Regions from separate parts of the Zhongshania guokunii genome, predicted to be linked through region 1. Evidence: predicted binding sites of a transcription regulator. Region 1 holds the regulator's gene; the other holds the start of a gene.

Region 1 (4,133 bases):
TGTTACAACGATGCCACTTTATAGACGAATTATGACAACTTTGTGACAACAGCCCCAAATATCCTTTACCGCCAGCTTAAGCCACTTTTACTGCTGCAGATTTGGGAAAGACACAGCTAAAAACACTGCCGGTATTAGGCACACTACGGATACGCAATTCGGCTCGATGGCGAATAAGAACATGCTTAACAATGGCCAGACCCAGCCCAGTGCCGCCCGTATCAAGGGAGCGGCTTTGATCTACGCGGTAAAACCGCTCTGTTAAACGAGGGATATACTGGGGTTCAATGCCTATTCCGGTGTCTTCAACTTCAAAATAGGCATGGTAGTCATCTTGATACCAGCGCAAAATTATCTTGTCATTTTCACTGGTATAGCGCGCAGCATTGACCGCCAAATTAGAAAAAGCGCTGCGCAATTCATTGGCATTGCCATTTATTGCAATATTATCGTCACATTCAATCACAATATTCCGCGAGCCACTCGCTGCGGTCTCACTCTCTTCGCGAATCATTTCCATTAATGGCCGCAAGCGAATAACACTTTCATCAGCCAATTTTGGCACCGACTCTAAGCGCGACAGCAACATAAGGTCTTGGATTAATAAATTCATCCGCCGCGACTGTTGCAGCATTTGATTTACCGCCCTATCCCAGCGCGGATTTTCGCCACCGTGCTCAGAAAAAGTCTCTAGATAACCGTTAATCACAGTGAGTGGCGTGCGTAACTCATGGGAGACATTGGCAACAAAATCTTTACGCATTTGCTCTAAACGGTGGGTTCGAGTCACATCACGAGCAAACAATAGACGATTGCGCTTGCCAAAAAAACTGACACTAATACTGAGGTTGATCATGCCATTTACGGGGGAATTCATCTCCAGTGGCGCCTGATAGCGCTCTGCCTCAAAGTACCGTAAAAAGGCGGGACTGCGCAGCAGATTAACCAGCTGCCGGCCGGCATCTCCCTCTTGCCTTAGCCCAAGTAAATCGTGGGCGGAAGAGTTGCACCACTCGATATTGCCCTGGGGGTCGAGCATCACCACCGCGTCGGACATTGACGCAAATGAAGAGTGTAAATAATCAATCATTGCCTGCAGGCGATCACTGTCTTGACTAGAGTCTCGCTGCATTTGGTATATCACATCAAAAACTTGGCCCCACATCCCTATTGCCTCCGGCGGCTCTTCGCCGGTGCCGCTGTACAACCAATCCGACAGACGCTGCAATTGCTGCAATACACGGCCACAGATCAATATTGCGAGCACCAGCAGGGGCAATACCCCCAAGTCAAAAACAACGCAGGCCCCGGCCATTGCAAGCAATGGCACACTAAGCCGTAATAATTCTGTCTTCCAGCTGTAATACCGCATCATTTCGCGCTATGCGCAAACACCCGTGGTGGAAAAACGGTAGCCCGTTCCCCGAACTGTTTGAATTAAGAGGCCGCAGTCGCGAAGTTCGGTCTGCAGCGCCTTGCGAAGCCGCCGAATATGCACATCAACTGTGCGTTCTTCGACATAGACATTGGTTCCCCAAACTTGATCTAAAAGCTGGCCGCGACTATACGCCCGCTCTTGGTGGGTCATAAAGAACTTTAGTAATTTAAACTCGGTAGGCCCCATCTCTAATGGCGTGGCGTCAACAAACACCCGGTGACTGCTAGGGTCTAATTTCAGGCCTGCGACCTCGATGCTCTCCTCCTGCTCACGACTTGTCGAGCGCCGCATTATAGCTTTAATTCGCGCCATTAACTCCCGCGATGAAAACGGTTTGGTAATGTAGTCGTCGGCCCCCACATCCAAGCCCTGCACGCGATTGTCTTCATCGTCTTTGGCGGTCAGCATAATAACTAAAAGGTCGCGGGTCAGCTCATCTCTACGCAGGCGACGCAGTAATTCCAAGCCACTGGTAACCGGCATCATCCAATCTAGCAGCACCAAATCAGGTCGCCGATCCACTATAAGGCCATGTGCGTCCTGCGCATTGCTCGCTTCCAGACACTCATAGCCGGCCAACTCCAGTCCTACCCGTATCATTTCACGGATCGCAGCTTCGTCGTCGACGATCAATATGGTGCTTGCAGTCATCCCTTTAACCTTTTTTTGCGATATTTGTAAGCTGCATTAAAACGATTTTTAGTGACAATTTTATGACACTTCCAATTTTCCCAGCTTAATCAAACACTACCGTCTTATTTCCGTGAACCAAAACACGATCTTCGAGATGATTGCGCAGTGCCCGAGCAAGCACCGATTTTTCGACATCTTTACCAAGACGAACCAAATCGTCTTTGCTGTGCCGATGGGAAACCCGAATTACATCTTGCTCGATGATTGGCCCCTCATCGAGACGTTCGGTGACATAGTGACTGGTGGCGCCGATTAATTTAACACCGCGATCGAAGGCTTTCTGATAAGGGTTTGCACCGATAAATGACGGCAAGAAACTGTGATGGATGTTGATCATTCGCCCTGCGTAAGCCTGGCAAAATTCGGGCTGAATAATTTGCATATAGCGCGCTAATACCACGCAGTCTGCTTGGTATTCTTGGGCCAAGGCCATAATTTTAGCGTGGGCGGGTGCTTTGTTTTGCGGATCAATAGCAACGTATTCAAAGGGGATACCGTGCCATTCCACCATGCTACGCAGGTTTTCGTGATTGGATATAACACAGGGAATATCGCAGTCCAATTCACCACTGTGCCAGCGATGCAATATATCGGCAATACAGTGGGAGGCGTGACTGGCCAAAATAACCACCTTACGCTTAACCGCAGAGTCCACCAGCGCCCAGTGCATACCATACTCCTCGGCAATCGGTGCAAATGCCGCACGGCAGGCCTGCGCACTCACTTTCAGTGATTCGGCGCGAATTTCATTACGCATAAAAAACCAATTGCTCTCGGCATCGGCGTGATAATTTGCCTCGGTGAGCCAACCTCCCTGCTCTGCAACAAACTGACTAACGCGGGCTACTATCCCCACGCGATCTGGGCAGCTAATCACTAAACGATAAGTATGATCCATGTAAAACGCTCAATCCTTCATTAGACTTTATTTAATATACCGCGCAAAGCCTGCGGCAAATCTGCAGGTAAAACCACCGTTTTAGCATTGTCTGAAGAGGCCAAACGCAGCAGCGCTTCGGTGTATTTCTCGCCAAGCAAATAAAGCACAGGCAATTCTTCATTGCCCACCGCCTCAGACACTAGCGAAATAGCGGCGCCACTGGCTTTGGCAAGCACTACTTGGGCTTGCGCATCACGACGCGAGGCCTCTAAACGGCCATCAGCTTCCAAAATGGCCGCCTGTTTTTCACCCTCAGCTTTAGTCACCGCAGCGCGCCGCTGGCGCTCTGCCGCCGCTTGCTCTTCCATGGCCGCCTGCATCGTTGGCGAGGGGTTTATGTCCTGAATTTCTACTGTTTTCAGGGTAATCCCCCAATCGGCAATATCCTCAGATATAGCGGCTTTTAGTTTGGCTTTAATTTGGTCCCGCGACGACAGCGCCGAGTCCAGCGCCATCTCGCCAACAATAGAACGCAGCGCAGTTTGGACTAGGTTTTGAATTGCAAAAGTGTAGTTTTCAACGCCGTAAACCGCTTTTTCTGGTGCCACAATATTAATATAGGCGACCGCATTGGCAATAATCACCGCATTATCTTCGGTAATGACTTCTTGCGAGGGAATATCCAGCACAATGTCTTTGGTGGTCAACTTATAAGCCACCGAATCGATATACGGAATAATAAAATTTAAACCAGGATTTAAAGTAACGTGATACTTACCTAGGCGCTGAACGATATGTTTATAACCCTGCGGGACAGTTTTCACCCCTTTTAACAGGGTGATAACCACCAATATTGCCAATGCAATTACTACTGCCAAGCCATCCATCGCACACTTCCTTATCTTTGAATTTAAATACTTGCCATATGCCTACTTAGGCGCCACCGTGCGGACCGCGCACAATCAGTGTATTGCCTGAAATATCTTCCACACACACGCGATCGCCTACCGAAATTGGCTCCCGGCAAATAAACTGCCACTCGTCACTGCCCAACACCGGTATCGAAAAACGCATAGTACCGTGCTCCACCTCCGGCCCAATACGAATTACCATGCCCTCTTG
Region 2 (4,133 bases), on a different contig from region 1:
CGGCACACGGCGCAGCGCCGCTGCGACAGTCGAGTCACCGACTCGGCCGATTGCCTCTGAGGTCAAGAAGTCTATTGCGACCTCTTGCTCTAAACGCTCTATCACAACATTTTCAGCACTACTTTTAAGACGCCCAACGACGACGACTTCCTCTATCGGCTTGTTAAGAGCAAAGCCGTCAGAGCCGGCTTCCTGAGCCACTGCGCCTATCGCAAGGCTAAGTGCGCTGACGGTAAACGCAGGCAACACACCTTTTTTAATTACGTTTTTTTTCATGAGAAACGACCCACGTGCATAAATTGATCGGGTTTTAACAGAAAGGGCGCCGTAAGGCGCCCTCTGATTTACGGCTTAAGCTGAACCTGTTTTACTGCTTACTCGAACCAAAGCGGCTCACCGCGATTCGCAGGATCAATCCCGTAAGCCCAGCCAGCAGTCCAATCGTCATCCTTTACGACTGCGCCGAAAAATGCGCGACCAATAGGCGCTACCGTTGGCGCCGCACCGCCAATTTTCATATCAGCCACTGGCAGCGAAAAGAAACCGTCAAGAATATCTAGGTTGGCATTGCTAGCTGCTGTAGGGTCCTCGCCAGCCTCTAATGTCGTCAATGTTTGGCTATTTTCATTAAGGAATTCCAGCTGGGTCTTACCGCCAGGCAGCAAATCGCCTTTTGTAAGATCAGAGCAAGCGATGATAGAGCCTTCGATTTTAAGTACACCCTCAGCTGCGGCTTTCAAGCCTTCAGCACTTTCGATACGTACACAGTAGTTGTAATCGTCATCGCCAGTTAATACATCGCCTTGGTAGGCAGAAGTAATCAGGGCGTTTTGAATTATAGGGAAATGCGCTTCACGAATTCGCATGCCTGCACCTGGATCATGAGTCCCTAAGCCGGCCGCCGTGCCTGCAGGGCCATCATTAGAAGACATGATACAAGTCATGTTTTTAATCGTGGCCCGAGAGTTCAAGCCCCGCGCTACAAAATCGTCAATGGTGGCCTGATCCTTACTACTGTAGCTACCAATACCGTCAGATTCCACGCAGTGGTTACCATCTGTTTCTGACTGAATAACAAGTGCGTAATCAAAAGTACCGCTGTAACCTTCATCGATATCGATAGAGTCGTCACGAACATACATTGCAATGTAGTGGCTAATATTTACCGCACCGCCGAACATTTCAACGCCATCGTCATAGGTAGAATAGGCTTGCAAGAAATCAACCGTCGTACCTGAACCTACGGCATCGAAAGAAATACCGTTTAATTCATTACCTTCTTCAACCTGTGCGCCAGTGTGTTTAACGATGAAGTATTTCAGTGAGCCTGAGCTGTCGGCATTGTTCGCACCGCCGTAATGAGTCTGGCCACCACCAGCCTTACCTTCAGCAGCTACATGACAGCCAGATGCAGTTGTCGCCAAATCATTTGTCGCTGGACTACCGGTATAGGCACACTTATTCGTTAAACCAAAACCGTTGATGATCATGCCGCCCCAGGCCTGAACCTCTTCCGCGCCAACAGTGCCATCCACTGCATCAGATACAGAGGTAATAGTAATTGGCGCAGATGCGGTGCCTTCGGCAAAAATCTGAGAGCCGCGGTTGATTACTACGTAGTCATCTGAAGACTGAAAAGCCAGAGTTGTACCTGCTTCAATTTCAATTTTTGAACCGTCGCCACCTTTTTCGATGCCCGCAGCCACAAGGTCGGCATCGCTACTGTAGTTGCGGCCCACCACTAAACTGTCACGAAACACGTGAACACCGCCGTTGGCTAATTTGGTAAATACCACCGGAGTAGAAGGACCAATATCGATAGGGTTAGTCAGGCTAACGAAATCAGGACCATATACACAGTTAACACCGCTGTCGGCGCCCTGACGAGTAATTCCACCTGTAGTACTATAGCTCGCGCAGCCGTTGGCAGATGTGTTGCCGCCGTTGCCACCACCGGTACTGGTAGTAGTGCTATTGTTTTGCGCATTTATATTAATGTCGCCACCACCACCGCAGCCCGCAAGTACCATGGCAGCCGCCATCGTGCTTAAAGCAAAAATCTTTTTCATAAGAACTAATCTCCGGAACAGACTCTAAGGTTTTCTAGGTTTGTATTAATGGAGCGTATGTTAGGGAGACTTGGTGACAGATATATGAACCGTGTATTGCAGTTATATGACAGCGCGATAAGTTCGCTTATGCTGTAATAAAACTTCTGTTCGGGCAAGGATCTCTGATGACGGCAGAGTTTTGCAGCGAAGCGGTTACACTAAGAATTTAATTAGGGGGGAGTTTTGGCACGCAATATGAGTACGTCAAAAGCCATTGAAACGCCAACATTAAAAAAACGTTGGGTAATATCAATGTCGTGCAAAGGCTAAGCGGAAACACCTTATATATAGACTGGTTGCCGCTAAATACCTCTATACCAGAAGCACTTAGCTATTCAGAAAAATCTGGTGTTAGCGAATAAGGCTTTTCCGCTGCCGACTCATATTCGTCATATTCATTACTATTCACAGACTCAGCGATAGGCACCGCCCTGCTGCGCTCAAGCGAACGGCCATTTTGCACATTCAACTGCTTGTCACGCTTAATTGCGGCAACCACCGTATTGCTCACTAGCTCAAAAATATCCTTGCGATCATCGCGGTCGAATAAGTCGCCTTTTTCCGTTGAGCCAATCGTGGCCACCGTGCGACCAGTGATAAAATCTTGAAAGGAAATACCCAGCATGATGCGCTCATCGCTACCGCTAACCGACAACTGCACTCCTAATGTGCGTTTTTTGGCTGTGTAGGGCAGGTTTTCAATTTCTTTGGAACCGACCACCGCCATATTATAGGCGCCAATCATATTGCCAAACTCAAGATCCATACCGTAAATAGCGCTATTGGTATCACGTTCGATTACAACATAATCGTAATTACCAAAACTGAATCCATTGGAATACACCACAGTCTCGTTACTGGCGCAGGCAAATAAAAACAAAGCTGAAAATATCAGCGGCAGAATGGATTTCATTAATCGTCCTTTGGCACCCGAATTTGTCACAAACCAGCGGCCGTAGTGATAAGCCAACCAATCTCTTTAATGTAGCCTCTCGCAACAAGCACATAGTATTCCAGCTTGCTGTATAGCTATCTTATTAAGCGGCGGTAAGTCTACTACGATCTCGTATTGTATCGTAGGCCCTCTACTAAATTGACCGCCCATCCAAGCAGTGCCGGCGACCGTCAAGAGACTCGAAAAAATGCTAATTCATTCTATTTTTCAATAGCTTAAAACAACAAAAAAACACCCAACGGCACTGCATAGGTATAAATACAGCATGGAATAATTTTATTCTTCCGCCAATACTGATAGATTAGTCAATAAATATTGAATTAGATGGCCTACGCACAATAAAATTAGGATTTACAGACTATGAGTTCTCTCTACGCCAATTACGACCCAACCAAAGCCATTGTTCAAGCCGACCCCTACCCCTATTACGCCTACCTTCGCGAACACGAACCGGTTAAGTACATCCCTGAAATGAATGCCTATGCCGTCAGCCGCCACAGCGACGTGCAAGCGGTACTGCGTAATCACGAGCAATTCTCGTCAGGCCCTTTAATTCAGCTGGCCTTCGGCGATTTCAACCCTGCGCCCGATTCACCTTACTTACTGGCGAGCGATCCTCCAGACCACACTCGCTTGCGCAATTTAGTGAACAAAGCCTTTTCAAAGCGGATGCTGGACAGCAAACGCACCGAAATTGTCGCGATTGTTAAACAATTGCTCGATGAAGCCTCAGAGAACGAAGAATTTGATGTTATTGAAGAGTTCTCATCACCGCTGCCGGTCCATATCATCGGTCAAATCATGGGTATTGAAACAGAGATGCGCGCAGATTTTCGGCGCTGGTCTAATAATGTCACCGCCGGCGGCAATGCGGCGGCATTAACCGATGCCCAGCGCGCAGAAATGCGCCAAGACACCGAAGATTTCCGAGATTACTTCCTAAAGCGCATAGCCGAAGTTCGGAAAAAGCCCGAAGCCAACCTGATTTCTGACTTGGTGCAGGCCGAGGAAGCAGGCGACAAACTTACTGCAGATGAAGTACTGGCCATGTGCGTGTTGTTGCTGAT

Evidence for each region. The regulator PhoB, encoded in region 1, activates phosphate uptake and scavenging genes when phosphate is short. The targets are predictions, from matches to a motif close to TGTCATAAANNTGTAACA.
Region 2: the regulator PhoB is predicted to act here: its motif matches at 2,164-2,181, upstream of AB4876_RS14240 (beta-helix domain-containing protein).

What each region holds. Positions count from the first base shown of each region.
Region 1 covers NZ_JBFRYA010000021.1:18,361-22,493, forward strand. Annotated here, with positions in the region: gene phoR (phosphate regulon sensor histidine kinase PhoR) at 77-1,375, opposite strand; gene phoB (phosphate regulon transcriptional regulator PhoB) at 1,382-2,089, opposite strand; gene purU (formyltetrahydrofolate deformylase) at 2,175-3,029, opposite strand; gene AB4876_RS17485 (SPFH domain-containing protein) at 3,050-3,898, opposite strand; gene AB4876_RS17490 (NfeD family protein) at 3,945-4,133, opposite strand, start outside.
Region 2 covers NZ_JBFRYA010000013.1:42,726-46,858, forward strand. Annotated here, with positions in the region: gene AB4876_RS14235 (TonB-dependent receptor domain-containing protein) at 1-276, opposite strand, end outside; gene AB4876_RS14240 (beta-helix domain-containing protein) at 375-2,069, opposite strand; gene AB4876_RS14245 (hypothetical protein) at 2,443-3,024, opposite strand; gene AB4876_RS14250 (cytochrome P450) at 3,427-4,133, shown strand, end outside.